One region of the Mycobacterium venezuelense genome, then DNA from elsewhere that is predicted to be linked to it. Evidence: riboswitches for the same ligand, from Rfam matches in the RefSeq annotation. Region 1 holds a riboswitch; the other holds the start of a gene.
The links. A riboswitch is a leader RNA that binds a small molecule or an ion and turns the genes downstream of it on or off. The one in region 1 is predicted to bind cobalamin.

Region 2: another riboswitch for cobalamin. It lies ahead of ACRCUN_RS24010 (CbtA family protein); the one in region 1 lies ahead of ACRCUN_RS26980 (ABC transporter substrate-binding protein).

Annotation. Positions count from the first base shown of each region.
Region 1 is NZ_JBONDW010000020.1:14,737-22,533, forward strand. Features, by position in the region: gene ACRCUN_RS26960 (DUF3375 domain-containing protein) at 1-234, opposite strand, end outside; gene ACRCUN_RS26965 (ABC transporter ATP-binding protein) at 338-1,132, opposite strand; gene ACRCUN_RS26970 (FecCD family ABC transporter permease) at 1,129-2,127, opposite strand; gene ACRCUN_RS26975 (class I SAM-dependent methyltransferase) at 2,157-2,921, opposite strand; gene ACRCUN_RS26980 (ABC transporter substrate-binding protein) at 2,918-3,934, opposite strand; cobalamin riboswitch at 4,004-4,190, opposite strand; gene ACRCUN_RS26985 (methyltransferase) at 4,349-5,437, shown strand; gene ACRCUN_RS26990 (TetR/AcrR family transcriptional regulator) at 5,510-6,130, opposite strand; gene ACRCUN_RS26995 (MurR/RpiR family transcriptional regulator) at 6,147-7,019, opposite strand; gene ACRCUN_RS27000 (class II glutamine amidotransferase) at 7,025-7,797, opposite strand, start outside.
Region 2 is NZ_JBONDW010000016.1:64,992-72,788, reverse strand. Features, by position in the region: gene lsr2 (histone-like nucleoid-structuring protein Lsr2) at 1-225, shown strand, start outside; gene clpC1 (ATP-dependent protease ATP-binding subunit ClpC) at 480-3,029, shown strand; cobalamin riboswitch at 3,067-3,257, shown strand; gene ACRCUN_RS24015 (CbtB domain-containing protein) at 3,214-3,426, shown strand; gene ACRCUN_RS24010 (CbtA family protein) at 3,449-4,225, shown strand; gene ACRCUN_RS24005 (histidine phosphatase family protein) at 4,222-4,770, shown strand; gene ACRCUN_RS24000 (serine hydrolase) at 4,779-6,143, opposite strand; gene mhuD (mycobilin-forming heme oxygenase MhuD) at 6,118-6,435, opposite strand; gene ACRCUN_RS23990 (alpha/beta fold hydrolase) at 6,475-7,236, shown strand; gene ACRCUN_RS23985 (hypothetical protein) at 7,219-7,440, opposite strand; gene ACRCUN_RS23980 (helix-turn-helix domain-containing protein) at 7,512-7,797, shown strand, end outside.

The DNA.
Region 1 (7,797 bases):
CTGCAGGCCCGACTGTTCGTTGTCGGATCCCATCGCGGCCAGGTCGCGCTCCAGCCGAACCACCAGCTCGGTCTCGGTGAGCTTGGTGCCGCGATCGAGATGGCGCTCCATCAGTGTCAGGTAGCCGGCCAAGTTGTTGGTCACCAGCAGGCGGATGGACCTCGAGTCCGCCACGGTCCGGTTCAGCTCGTAGAGCCGTTCCAACGACGGCCGGCCCACGTCAGCGTGCTGCATGCAACCACAGCACCCCGCCGGAACCCACCGGCTGGACCAGACTCGTCTTCATCCGTCCTACTTTAGGCGGCGCCGAAGACACCGGATTTGCCAGGCGGCGACCTCACGGCCCCGGCGGCAGGAGGTGAACCGACGGCCGGCCTGCACCCGCCCCGTCGGCGATGACGCGCGCGTCGACCCCGTAAACAGCCGAGATCAGCGCAGGTGTGAGGACATCGGCGGGTGCTCCCGCCGCGGCGACACGCCCCTCTGCGAGCACGACCAGCCGATCGCAGAACAACGCGGCGAGGGTCAGGTCGTGCAGGGTGACGACGGCGGTCACCGGCAGATCGCGGACCAGCGCAAGCAGCTCGAACTGGTGCCGGATATCCAGGTGATTGGTGGGCTCATCGAGCAACAGCTCGCGCGGCTCCTGAGCGAGCGCCCGCGCGATCTGCACGCGCTGTTGTTCCCCGCCCGACAGCGTGCGCCAATCCCGGTTGCGCATATGCGCCGTGCCGGTGTGAGCGAGCGCACGCTCGACCGCGCGTTCATCGGCCTCGGCGTCGCCGGACCATACGCCGCGGTGCGGGATTCTGCCCAGCCGCACGATCTGCTCGACGGTCAGGTTCATGTCGGTGCTGACCTGCTGTTCGACGACGGCGATGCGCTGCGCGACCGTCCGGCGACGGTGACCGGCAAGCGACCGGCCGTCGAGAAGCACCGCGCCGCCGCTTGGCCGCCGCAGCCCGGCAAGCAGGCGCAGCAACGACGACTTACCCGACCCGTTCGGCCCGAGCAGGCCGAGCGTCTCACTTTCCCCCACCGCCAACGACACTCCGCCGATGACGAGCCGCCCGCCGGCCGACCAGCTGACGGCGTCGGCCACGATGGGGCCTGCCTGCTGCTCACCAGTCATCGGGGCCGCTTCCTGCGCGCGAGTATCAGCACGAAGATCGGCACACCGACCAGCGCGGTCACCACGCCGACCGGCAGTTCCTGAGGGGCGAACACGGTACGTGCCGCGGTGTCGACCCAGACCAGGAAGATCGCGCCGGTCAGTGCCGTGACCACGAGTAGCCTGCGATGCGCGGGACCGACGATGATCCGCGCCGCGTGCGGCAACACGAGCCCGACGAACCCGATGGCACCGGCCGCACTGACCAGGACCGCGGTCAGCAGCGCCGTCGTGACCAAGAGCAGGACCCGCACCCGCATGACCGCGACCCCGAGTGAGGCCGCCGCGTCGTGCCCGAACGCGAACGCGTCCAAGGCGTCCGACTGCGTCCAGCAGATCACGAGGCCCAGTGCGCACACCGCACCGCACAGCGCAACCTGGTCCCAATTGGCACCGCCGAGCGAGCCGAGCAACCAGAACAACACACCCCTGGTCTGCTGGGCATCGGCGGACGAGAACACGATGAACGAGGTGATCGCCGAAAAGAGTTGAGTGCCCGCGACTCCGGCCAGGACGACGCGATCCTGCCCGCCGCCCGCCGCGGCCGCGAGGATGAGCACCAGGACGAACGCCGTCAACGCCCCGGCGAATGCGCCGGCAGACAGGCTGAGCGCACCGCCGATGCCGGTGATCACCACCAGCACGGCTCCGGTCGAGGCGCCGGATGAGATGCCGAGCATGAAGGGGTCGGCGAGCGGGTTGCGCATCATCGATTGCAGAACCGCCCCGCAGATGGCCAAGCCGGCACCACAGATCGCGGCCAGCAGCGCACGTGGCAGCCGCAACTCCCACACGATCCCGTCATCGATCGGTGCCACCTCGGCACCGTGGTTCCAAAGATGTTGTGCGATAACGGCGTATACATCACGCACACCGAGGTCGGCGGGCCCGATCAGGATTGCGGCCATGATCGAGAGCGTCAGCCCGCCGACAGCGATCGGCACGAGCAACAACATCCCGGGGTTACGCACCGCCGGCGGGGCGCTCACTTCACGCCGAGCACGACATAGTCGTCGAGCAGTTGCCACACCGTTCCCGCCTCGGTGAACCCGGCCTGTACGAGAGCCGCCACGTGGAAGTCGACGGCGGTGGCCGGTGGGGCGGGGCGTTCGGCGAAGCGTTCGTCGCGGACCGCCGCTAGCGCGGCAGCGCCCGGCTGGGCCCGAGCCGCCTGCCACCACGTGTCCCAACTCGGTGCACCGTCCCGGTGCGCACGCTCCTGAGTCGCTTCGTCATGCGCGACCGCGAGCCGGCCGAGCGTCGGTGACCGGCGGTCGAAGCGGAAATGGTCGCCGTTGAGCAGGATTCCGCCAGTGCCGAGCAACGCGGCGGCGGCCGAGTAGACCCGTAACAGGGCATCGGGCATGAGCCAGTGCAACGCCGTCGTGGACACGAAGGCATCGGGCGCACGACCACCGAGCGCGTCGGCGACGAGCACCGGCCAGCCCTCGTCGTCGAGATCGGCATCGAGGACCGTGAGCCGGTCACCGTAGACCGGCCGCAACGCGCGGGTCGCGATGTCGAGCAACAACGGGTCATGGTCGACGGCCACAACCCTGGCGTTCGGCAGCGCATCGAGCACCCGCCTTGTCAATGAGCCTGGCCCACAGGCCAGGTCGACGACCACCGGGGTGTCGCCGCATGCGAGTTCCAGTAACTCGACCATGATCCGGAATCGACCTTCGCGATCGGCGATATAGGCCGCCTGCTGCCGGTCCCACGAGGCCAGAAGAGATTCGGCGCCGCTCATTTACCCACCACCCCGAGGGTGCGCAGGCCGGACGCGACTGTCTCGATCGCGTCGACATTGCGCAGTGACGGGTCCATCGCGGTGCCCGGCAACACGATCCACCGGCGTTCCCGCACGGCTTTCAGACGCTTGGCGGCCGGATCAGATTCCAGGAAGCGGATTTTGGCGGCCGCGCTGTCCCCGTCGTCACCACGGGTCAGATCGGCGAGGACGAGCACGTCGGGGTCGCGTTCCAAAATGGCCTCCCATGAGATCTCGGGCCACAGTTGACGATTATCGGCGAATGCGTTGCGGGCGCCCAGTTCGGTGGTGATGATTCCCGGAGCACCGCAGCAGCCCGCGATGTACGGAGTCTTGGTGCCCGCATACCACCACATCATCGAGACGCCGTCGGCCTTGAGTCCGTCGGCCGCGGTGGCCTTTCGCGCGCGCAGCGACGAGATCAGCTGATCGCCCCGCTCCTCGACGCCGAATATCTTTGACACATCGGCGATCTCTGCATACATGTCGTCGAGCGTGAGCGCACGCTGCTGGGCGGCGTCCTGCCCACCGCATTCGCTCGAGGATTGGTAGGTGGGTACGCTGAGACTCTCGAACCGGTCCCGCGGAGCGACCCCTTCGTCGGTGAACGACCAGTCGAACGTTGCGTACACGAAGTCGGGCTTCTCCTTCAGTACACGTTCGAACGACGGGAAATCGCGGCTCAGTACCGGTACTTTGGCATTCTCGGCGGCCAGCTCGGGGCGGACCTCGTCGCTCCACGATGCGCTGCCGACCATGCGATCGGCCAGTCCGAGCGTCAACAACAGCTCGGTTGCCGGCTGGTTGATCGATACCGCGCGTCGCGGTGGCGCTTTCACCGTCACCGAGCGCCCGCAGTTCTCCACCGTGACGGGATAGCCAACGGGTTCGCCGCCGGATGCGACAGTGGACTTGCCTGCCGAGGAGCCACAACCGGCCAGCAACGATATGGCAAGCAGGAGAACAGATATGGTGCGCGTGCATTCAGACACGACGAGACCTTTCGATCCGGGACCCGACCGCGGAGTCCGTCCGATGGGCGGACCTCACGCCGCAGCCCGGCGACAAGGCCCGAGCCAGCAGGTCTTCGGACTCGGAATCATCCAGGCGGAGCGCCTTCCCGGCCCCGTCGAGGGACCAGTGGCCGTTGCTCCGCCTGTCCTCCATACCGCTGCGCGTCAGTTCCGGATTCTCACCGGATTCCCTGACCCAACCAAGTTGGGTACGACTGGCTCGTCCGGACCATACCAGCGCGCCGGATCGGGTAGGCGCCTCGACGGCGCGCGTGGGAACTGAGGGCATCAACACGCCTTAATGATAATCGTTTTCATTAAGGCGTTGCGCAGCACCCCTGGCAACTTTTCCGTCCGGCCGCCAAGACACGCGCGCTGCCCTACATTCATCCGGTGACTACCGCCAAGGTGCCTCCCGTCGGCCTGGTCCGCGCCGCCGAACGCGTCCGCCATCACCTGCGCAGGCTCTACCAGCGAACAGCCCCACCGCCCGCGGTGATGCTTGAGTTGATCCTCTCCGCCTGGGTGGCGCAGGGCATCACCGTCGCAGCAGAGCTCGGCGTCGCCGATGCGCTCGCCGACGGTCCCCTGAAGCCGGATGAGCTGGCCCGCCGGGTCGACGCCAATGCCGACGCGCTGGACCGGCTCATGCGGGCACTGGTCAGCGAAGGGGTGTTCCGCCGCACGCGCGACGGACGCTATGCGCTCAACGCGCTCGCCGACAGCCTGCGCAAGGACGCTCCGGTGTCGATCGCGGGAATGGCCCGGTTCGTGGGTTCACCGCAGCATCGCGAGCACTGGAGCCATCTCGGCGACGCCGTACGCACCGGCGAGGCCATCATCCCAAAGCTGCGTGGCAAGGATGCCTTCGACTACATCGGTTCCGAGCCCGAACTCGGTGCGATCTTCAACGATGCCATGACGAGCATCTCGGAATTGGCAATCTCCCCGGTGGTCGCCGCCTACGATTTCAGCCGCTTCGCCACGATCGCCGATGTCGGCGGCGGGCACGGCCGGCTGCTGTCGGCCATCCTCGAAGCGACGCCATCAGCCAATGGTCTGCTCTACGACCTGCCGCAGGTCGTCGAGGGCGCCCCGGCGTTGCTCGGCAGGTACGGCACCGCGGATCGGGTGCACGTGCTCCCCGGGTCGTTCTTCGAACGCGTGCCCGAGGGCGCCGACGCCTACCTCATGAAGAACATCATTCACGACTGGCCCGACGAGCAGGCGCTGACGATCTTGCGCAACGTGCGCGCCGCCGCAGTGCCAGGCACCACGCTGCTGCTCATCGAGGGCGTCATCCCCGACCACGACCGGGAGTTCATCGGCAAGTGGACCGATATGGAGATGCTCATCGGCATCGCGGCCCGCGAGCGTACCGAGGCCGACTATCGCAAGCTCTACGAGCAGGCCGGGTTCCGGCTGACCCGCGTGGTGCCGACAGCGTCACCGTTCAGTTTGGTTGAGGGACAGGCGGTCTGAGATGACCGAGCGTGCACACAGATCGGCGAACTGGCGAATTCTACGATCTGAGCGCACGCTCGGCGATACGGGCTAGCCCGCAGCGCGGTCCGGGTTCGCGTCGGACGGCGTGCCCTTCAAACCGCGCCAGAACAGGTTGATCATCAACTCGGCGGCTTCGTTGACGTCGGCGTCGCCAGTGCTGACCCGGGTCGCGATGGCCTCACCCGCACCGACCAGTGCGACGGCCATCATCTCGAAGTCGCTGTCGGGCTGAGGATTACGGGTACCCGTGCTCAACAGCCTTGCCACCAGGTCGATGATGCGCTCGCGGCCCTCCCGCACGGTGTGAGCGAACGCCTGCGAACTCGTGGCCTGGGTGTAGAGCACCATCCAGGAGGCGCGGTTGGTGTCGATGTAGGTCAAAAATGACCGCACCGCGTTGCGCAGCAGGTCCTTCGGGCTCTGGGTGAAGTCGATCTGGCCGCGCACCACGTCGACGAACCGGGTCAGCTCACGGTTCAGGCAGGCTCCGAACAACTCCTCCTTGGAGCCGTAGTACAGGTACAGCATCGGTTTGGAGATCTCGGCCTCGGCCGCGATCGCGTCCATCGAGGTCTCGTGATAACCGTTGACCGAGAACATCTGTACCGCGGCATCGAGCATCTGCTGTTCGCGCACGGCGCGCGGGAGCCGCTTCGTTCCACCAGCCATCCGAACAGGGTATCTGTCAGGGCAGCAACTCCGTACGCCGTTGCTCTTCCCACAGTGCCATGCGGGTGCGTGCGGGTTCGCCGACGGCGTCCATGACGAGCGGTATGAGCAGTTCGGTGAGCAGGAATCCCGCCGCCATGCTCTGGTAGGTCGTACCGACGGTGCTCGACGCCGCGAGCACCACCTCGGCGTCGGGTGCCACGGGGCAGGCCAGGTCGTCGGTGATGAGCAGCACGGTCGCGCCGGCCCGGTGCACGCGCCCGGCCAGGACGGCGGCGCTGCGCTCGTAGCGGTGGTAGTCGAACAACACGAGTACGTCGGTGCGCGACAGTTCCAGCAACGCACCGAGGTCGCGCCCGGTCGGATCGGTGAGCACCCGCACACCGGGCCGCAGTTGCTCGAGGTGGGCGGCCAGGTGCACGGCCAGCAGCTGCGAGAACCGGCCGCCGTGCAGGTAGAGGGTGCGACCGGTGTCCGCCAGCAGCGCCACCGCGGCTTCCAACGCGGATTCCGGGAGCATCGCCAACGTGTCAGCGGCCCGTTCGTTCTGCGCGCGGGCCTGCTGCAACAAGCGATCGAGCATGCTGCCGGCAGGCGGCGCATCGGGAAGCCGCGTGATCGGCCCGCTCGATCTCGCCGACAGCTCGGCACGTAATGCCACCTGCAGATCGGCGAAGCCCTCGTAGCCGAGTGACTGCGCGAATCGCAGCACGGTCGGCGGACTCACCTCGGCTCGTTCGGCGAGCCGGGCCGCGCTGGCGAGACCCGCGCTCGGATAGTCGGCCAGCAACGCCCGCCCGACCCGTCGCTCGGCCTTGCTCAGTGACGGTAGCGCCGCCGTCGCACGCGCCTCCACCGTCGCCTCGCCGTTAGCGGAATCTCCTGACACGCTTCTCAATCTGCCATGACCGGTACCGAAGTCATCGACAAGTCACTCATCGAGATTGCGGTGACGCTCTCGGGCGGCAACGGCTGCCAATCCAAATCCCCGAAACCGGTGGATCCCACCACGACTGTGCCGTCGGCGGGGCGGGCCCACCGCAAAGCGAAGTAGTCCTCGAGATGCTCGGTCGGCAGCTCGGCGGCGGTGATCTCCTCGACGTCCTCGTCGGGCAGAAAGCTGTGCGCGTGCGCGTGCACGGCGATCAACTGACCCTCCCCGAGCACGAGCGCGTTGAGGCTCGCTTCCGGGTAGATCGGCCGCAACTGCGCCACCGCGCGCCGGACCGCCTCGGGCAGATCGGGCGCCGTACGGCGGTGTTGCCGGATGACGCCGAAGTAGCGCTCGCTGTCGGTCGTGCCCCGCATCGACGCGGCGATGTCTGGTTTGAGCATGTCGTCGAGTGGACCGGCCGGCTTGATGGATCCGTTGTGCGCCATGGCAACTCCGCCGACGACAAAGGGATGCGAGTTCTGCGGTTCGACGGCGAGCCCGTTGGTGGCCCAACGCAGATGCACCATGCTCGCGAGTGCGGGCGGGCGCCGCACCGCTGAATCGAACGCGGGATCGTCGAGCGCGCTACCCGCCGAGACCTCGACGCCCGGCGCGTCCCCGGCCTGCTCGATCCGCGCGATGCCCCAGCCGTCACCGTGTACGCGCGTCAATGCGACGAAGTCCTTGAGGACATGGGCGCCGACGGCATCCGAGACGGAGATCGGTGTCGTCG
Region 2 (7,797 bases), on a different contig from region 1:
GCCGCGAAGCTTCGCAACGATCTCAAGCAGTGGGTCGAGGCCGGCCGACGGGTCGGCGGTCGCAGGCGCGGGCGGGCGGCCGGTGCCCCGGGACGCGGACGCGGCGCGATCGATCGCGAGCAGAGCGCGGCGATCCGGGAATGGGCGCGGCGCAACGGGCACAATGTGTCGACCCGCGGCCGCATCCCCGCAGACGTGATCGATGCGTTCCACGCGGCAACATAATCGATGGTTGCCAGCACGCCGGACCGGGTCAGCTGACCGGTCCGGCGTTTCGCTAGCGGCGAACCCCACCCGCGCCTTTTCCGGAAACGAATCGCCTACCGGCGACGTTGCTCATCTGCAGCACCGGGTTGTCTAGCGAGAACGGACCGCCAACCTCCGCACCCGGAGCCGCCGCCCATTAGAGTGGACGGCAGGTATTACGCGCGAAGTGCCGCGTGTCAGTACCGCTACGTGATGGAAGCAGGTAACCACCGATGTTTGAGAGATTCACCGACCGTGCCCGCAGGGTCGTCGTCCTGGCTCAAGAAGAGGCCCGGATGCTCAACCACAACTACATCGGCACCGAGCACATCCTTTTGGGACTTATTCATGAGGGCGAGGGCGTAGCGGCCAAGTCGCTGGAGTCGCTGGGCATCTCGCTGGAAGGCGTGCGCAGCCAGGTCGAGGAGATCATCGGCCAGGGCCAGCAGGCGCCGTCGGGCCACATCCCGTTCACGCCGCGCGCCAAGAAGGTGCTGGAGCTGAGCCTGCGCGAGGCGCTGCAGCTCGGCCACAACTACATCGGCACCGAGCACATTCTGCTCGGCCTGATCCGTGAGGGTGAGGGCGTCGCCGCACAGGTGCTGGTCAAGCTGGGCGCCGAGCTGACGCGCGTGCGCCAGCAGGTCATCCAGCTGCTGTCCGGGTACCAGGGCAAGGAAGCCGCCGAAGCAGGCACGGGTGGCCGTGGCGGGGAATCCGGTAATCCTTCCACCTCGCTCGTGCTCGACCAGTTCGGCCGCAACCTGACCGCGGCCGCGATGGAGGGCAAGCTCGATCCGGTCATCGGCCGCGAGAAGGAAATCGAGCGGGTCATGCAGGTGCTCAGCCGCCGCACCAAGAACAACCCGGTGCTGATCGGCGAGCCCGGTGTCGGCAAGACCGCCGTCGTCGAGGGCCTGGCTCAGGCCATCGTGCACGGCGAGGTCCCCGAGACGCTCAAGGACAAGCAGCTCTACACCCTGGACCTCGGTTCTTTGGTCGCAGGCAGCCGCTACCGCGGTGACTTCGAGGAACGCCTCAAGAAGGTGCTCAAGGAGATCAACACCCGCGGCGACATCATCCTGTTCATCGACGAGCTGCACACGCTCGTCGGCGCGGGTGCCGCCGAGGGCGCGATCGACGCCGCCAGCATCCTCAAGCCGAAGCTGGCCCGCGGCGAGCTGCAGACGATCGGTGCCACCACGCTCGACGAGTACCGCAAGTACATCGAGAAGGACGCCGCGCTGGAGCGCCGGTTCCAGCCGGTCCAGGTCGGCGAGCCGACGGTCGAGCACACCATCGAGATCCTCAAGGGTCTGCGTGACCGCTACGAGGCGCACCACCGCGTCTCGATCACCGACTCCGCGATGGTCGCGGCGGCCACCCTGGCCGACCGCTACATCAACGACCGGTTCCTGCCCGACAAGGCCATCGACCTGATCGACGAGGCCGGCGCCCGCATGCGGATCCGCCGCATGACCGCACCGCCAGACCTGCGCGAGTTCGACGAGAAGATCGCCGACGCGCGGCGTGAGAAGGAGTCCGCGATCGACGCGCAGGACTTCGAGAAGGCCGCGAGCCTGCGCGACCGCGAAAAGCAGTTGGTCGCGCAGCGCGCCGAGCGGGAGAAGCAGTGGCGTTCGGGTGATCTCGACGTGGTCGCCGAAGTCGACGACGAGCAGATTGCCGAGGTGCTCGGCAACTGGACCGGCATCCCGGTGTTCAAGCTGACCGAGGAGGAGACGACTCGGCTGCTGCGCATGGAGGAGGAGCTGCACAAGCGGATCATCGGCCAGGAGGATGCCGTCAAGGCCGTCTCCAAGGCCATCCGCCGCACCCGTGCCGGCCTGAAGGACCCCAAGCGCCCGTCCGGTTCGTTCATCTTCGCCGGCCCGTCCGGTGTCGGTAAGACCGAGCTGTCCAAGGCGCTGGCCAACTTCCTGTTCGGCGACGACGACGCGCTCATCCAGATCGACATGGGCGAGTTCCACGACCGCTTCACCGCATCGCGGCTGTTCGGTGCCCCTCCCGGCTACGTCGGCTACGAAGAGGGCGGCCAGCTCACCGAGAAGGTGCGCCGCAAGCCGTTCAGCGTCGTGCTGTTCGACGAGATCGAGAAGGCCCACCAGGAGATCTACAACAGCCTGTTGCAGGTCCTCGAGGATGGTCGCCTGACCGACGGTCAGGGTCGCACGGTCGACTTCAAGAACACCGTGTTGATCTTCACCTCCAACCTGGGTACCTCCGACATCTCCAAGGCTGTCGGGCTCGGCTTCTCCCAGGGCGGCGGCGAGAACAACTACGAGCGGATGAAGCAGAAGGTCAACGACGAGCTGAAGAAGCACTTCCGCCCGGAGTTCCTGAACCGTATCGACGACATCATCGTCTTCCACCAGCTGACGCAGGACGAGATCATCAAGATGGTCGACCTGATGATCGGCCGGGTCGGAAACCAGCTCAAGACCAAGGACATGGCCATGGAGCTGACCGACAAGGCGAAGGCGTTGCTGGCCAAGCGTGGGTTCGATCCGGTGCTGGGGGCCCGCCCGCTGCGCCGGACCATTCAGCGCGAGATCGAAGACCAGCTGTCGGAGAAGATCCTCTTCGAGGAGGTCGGCCCGGGCCAGCTGGTGACGGTCGACGTCGAAGGCTGGGACGGCGAAGGCCCCGGCGAGGACGCGAAGTTCACGTTCGTGGGTGGGCCCAAGCGTGCCGAGCCGGCCGAGCCGGATCTCGCGGGCGCGAGCGCGGCCGGTTCGCCGGGCGCCGCATCCAGCGAGTAGGCAGTTGATTCACAAAAGACCCCCGACTTCCGTCGGGGGTCTTTTGTGTGGCTTACGATGCTTGTTGTAATCGACAGGCGAAGGAATCTGGTGAAAGTCCAGAACGGTCGCGCCACTGTCACAGTCAGACCCTGTGCCTGTCACTCTTCGGACTGGGACGCGAAATCCCAGAAAGGACCAGCTGATGACTTCACCGACACGTCAGAGCGTCGCTCCCGCACTCGACCTCTCGGCAACCAAGGCCGCATTGTGGCTGTCACTGACCGCATTCCTGGCGTTGGTGTTGCTGTACTTCGTCGGGCTTGATCAGGGCGCGACCTCGGTGTTCGGCAACAACACCTACGTGCACGAGTTCGTGCACGATGCCCGCCACCTGCTTGGCTTCCCCTGCCACTGACGGCAGACGAGACCCAAGCACAATGGAAAAGCGCATAATCGGGCGCGGTCTTCTGGCCGGCGCCCTCGGTGGCCTGCTCGCATTCATCTTCGCCCGCATCTTCGTCGAACCCGTGATCGACCGCGCGATCGCGTTCGAGGAGACCGGCGGCGATGCCCACTCCCATGCCCACGACCACGGCGCGGCGGCGGGCGGCGCCCACGAGCACGGGGTCGAACTGATCAGCCGCGGTGTGCAGGCCAACATCGGGCTCGGCTTCGGCGTGATCGCATTCGCCGTGGCCATGGGCGCGTTGTTCGCCGTCGCGTACTGCGTCGCCTATGGCCGCGTCGGGGCGATCTCTCCGCGGGTGTTGTCGGTGCTGCTGGCGGGCGGGATGTTCGTGTCCCTGTACGTCGTGCCGTCGCTGAAGTATCCGGCCAATCCTCCCGCGGTCAGCCTCGACGAGACCATCCAGCAGCGCACGCTGCTGTACCTGCTGATGGTCGTCGTATCGGCGGCGTTGTTGGTGGCCGCGGTCTACCTCGGCAGGCAGCTCGTGGCCCGGTTCGGCACCTGGAACGCGACGTTGCTAGCTGCCGGTGGCTACGTGGCGGCCATCGCGGTCGTCATGCTGGTTCTGCCGACCATCGACGAGACGCCGGGTGCGTTCCCTGCCGACGATCTGTACGAGTTCCGGCTGTACTCGCTGCTGACGCAACTCGTCATGTGGGCGACGATCGGGCTGGTGTTCGCACCGCTTGCGGCTCGGCTGCTCGGTGAGGCCCCGAGCCGGCGACAGGCGGACGTCGCGGCGTGAGTGAGGTCGTCCGGCTGTCACTCGTGGCGCATGCCATGACAGATGCCATGGCAGCCGGACGGTTTCCCACCGATGAACCGTTGAACCCGGTCGGGCACCGGCAGGCCGACGCGTCGATCGATCTGGGCCGCACCGACAACGTGTTCTGCGGACCCGAGAAACGCACCAGGCAGACCGCTGAACTGCTGGGCCTGCAAGCCGAGGTCGAACCCAAGCTCGCCGACCTGGATTGCGGTCGCTGGCGCGGCGGGGTGCTCAGCGGGGTGTTGCCCGCCGACCTCGCGATCTGGCTGACCGATCCCACCCGCGCACCGCATGGCGGTGAATCCGTCGTCCAATTGGTCGACCGGGTGCGCGGTTGGTTGGACACCCTGCCCGCAATGCGGGGCCGGATCGTTGCAGTGACTCATCCGGCGGTGATCCGCGCCGCGATCCTCGTTGCGCTAGACGCACCGCCGAAATCGTTCTGGCGCATCGACATCGCCCCCGTCAGCCGCACCGTGCTGCACTTCCGCGGCCACGCCTGGACATTGCGCAGCAACTAGCCGAGCACTTACCCGACCGGGGCGAGCGCGAATGCGCGCTTTGCGATCGACAGCAGCCACCCCGCCGCGGTGGGACTGCGGAACTGCGGCCAGTTCAATTGGAAACTCACGACCCACGGCTGCCCGGTGTGATCGACCGCGTACCAACTGAATGTCAGATCGCCGGGCAGATTTCCGCCTTTGGCGCCGATGTAATGCCACTTCGCCGGATCCAGATCGATACCGGGCAGCGCCGAGAGGATCTGCTTGACGGGCGCTGCCTCACCGACCGCCGACTTCTGCAGGGCCGCGTGCACGCGGCAGATGTCGGCCGCGCTGCCGAACCACTCCAGGCCATCGTTGGAGGCCGGGGTATGGGTGCGGTTCGGATCTGGTTGATAGGGGCGGGAATTGGTCTGCTTGAAGAGCCGAACCCGGTCTTCTGGCGAAGCGTTCTTCCATTGCTCGCGCAGGTTCGGCTCACCCCAGCCGACCGAGAACACCTCGTGCATCGTCGGGAACGGCGTCATGCTGGCCGGGTCGTGATGACCCGCGGTGACCAGGGCACGTTCCACCGCGCCGGTGCCCATCCGCGCGATCAGCAGATCGGTGGCCATGTTGTCGCTGGCCGAGATCATCTGCTGCGCCGCGGTCCGGACGGTGATCTGGGCGCCCGGCGGCAGCTTGTCCAGCCCCGCCGAGCCGAGCGCCTTGCCGTCCTTGGTGATGGTCAGCTTGTCGTCCCAGCTCAGCGTCTTGGCCTTGATCGCGTCCGAGACCGCAAGCAGCACATATAGTTTGAAGATCGAAGCCAACGGCAGCGACAGATCGGTGTTGGTGCCGGCGACCGTCTCGCACTTGCCGTCGGTCACCTTCGACACCTGATACGAGTACTTGGCGCCGGTCTTGGCGATCTCTTCGTCGATATCGGACCACTTGTCGATGGTCGGATGCACGGTGTTGATCTCGAAGCGGTCCACCATGCCGAGATCGTCGGTGCGCAGCTCGATGTCCTGGGCCACGTTGTACGACGTGAGTACGTGCAGCGTGGCCTGGCCTGCGCCGATGTCGACCGAGGTGACCCGGAACGGGCGATCCCACCAGATGGAATCCATCTTCGTGCCGACCTCGTCGACCGCCTCCGGGGCAGCCAGGGTGCGCACCCCGATCGGCCCGATGGGCCAGTCGGAGTTCAGCATGTCCATGGTCTGCTTGGCCCGTAAGCCGGGAGGAGTCTTGGTGTCGATGTGGGCGCCGTAAGACACCTCGGCCGCTGGGGCCACGCTGTGCGAACAGCCGCAAGCCAGGGTTGCGGCGACCGCGACGATAGTCGCCAGACCGGCCGCGCGGCGCAACGCCCGGCCCCGGCTACGCCTGGGCGCCGGGCCCCGCAACGTCCAACACAACCTCGAACTCCAGCAGCGAAGCCCCGGTTGCCACGGGGTTAGCCTGTTGACCCTTGTGCGCCTCGATCGCGGGGCCGGAAGCCCAGGCCTGGAATGCTTCCTCGGACTCCCACTGCGTCACGACGAAGTAGCGGTCTTCGCCCTTGACCGGGCGCAGCAGCTGGAAGCCCAGAAAGCCCGGCTGATTGTCGACGGCGTGTGCACGGTGCGCGAACCGCTTCTCCAGTTCGGGGCCTGCGTTGGGCGGGACCTCGATGGCGTTGATCTTCACGACGGGCATGCCGTTCAGGCTACCGTGACTCCTCGGCAAGATAACGGCATGGTCACAGATCTCCTCACCCACCGCGGTGGTCACGGCGCCCCCATCGTCCTGGTGCACGGGCTGATGGGGCGTGGCAGCACGTGGTCGCGTCAGTTGCCGTGGCTGACCGGGCTGGGGGAGGTGTACACCTACGACGCGCCGTGGCATCGCGGACGTGACGTTCCCGATCCGTATCCGATCAGCACCGAGCGGTTCGTGGCCGATCTCGGCGACGCGGTCGCCGCGCTGGGGCGACCGGCCGTCCTGGTCGGCCATTCGATGGGTGCGTTGCACTCGTGGTGTCTGGCGGGTTCGCGACCGGATCTGGTCACCGCGGTGGTGGTCGAGGACATGGCGCCTGACTTCCGGGGCCGCACCACGGGGCCGTGGGAGCCGTGGGTACACGCGCTGCCGGTCGAATTCGGTTCAGCGCAAGAGGTTTACGACGAGTTCGGGCCGGTCGCCGGCCAGTATTTCCTCGAGGCGTTCGACCGGACCGCCACGGGCTGGCGCCTGCATGGCCATCCGCAGTGGTGGCTCGACATCGCGGCCGAATGGGGTAGGCGGGACTACTGGGAGCAGTGGCGCGCGGTGAAGGTGCCGACGCTGCTCCTTGAGGCGGGCAACTCGGTGGCGCCGACCGGACAAATGCGCCAGATGGACGAAACCGGCCACCGGACAACGTATTTGCACGTCGCCGGGGCCGGTCATCTGATCCACGACGAACAGCCGCAGATCTATCGCGACGCCGTCTCGGGTTTTCTAGCGTCGCTCACCTAGGACACCGGCGGACGGCCAGACCGGATCGTGCTCGAAGCGGGTGCGGATCGCGTCGAGTTCGTGTTCGGCGCGATACGAGTCGTAATCCGGGGCGAACAGGTCCATGCGGAAACGCAGGATGCCGTCACGGTGCGCTGCCCAGCTCAGCGCTGCGGCGACCACAAACGGCGATATGAGGATCAACAGAGCGAGTGCAACAGTCATGGCAGTAATTTTTGTAGCGTCGAAATCCCGCCAACAGTGGCAGCGCTGACACCTTGCGATAAAATGCTGCCATGCTTAAAAGCGTATCGACGCTAGTGCTCGATGGGCTAGCGATTTTTGAGTTCGGGGTGATCTGCGAGGTCTTCGGCATCGACCGATCTGCCGACGGGGTGCCGAAATTCGACTTCAAGGTCTGCGGCCCGGAGCCGGGTAAGCCGTTGCGGACGTCGGTCGGGGCGACGATCACGCCGGACCACGGTCTCGACGATCTCGTCGGGGCCGACCTGGTGGCGATTCCGGCGATCGGCGGGTCGGACTACCTGCCCGAGGCGTTGGACGCGGTGCGGGCCGCCGCCG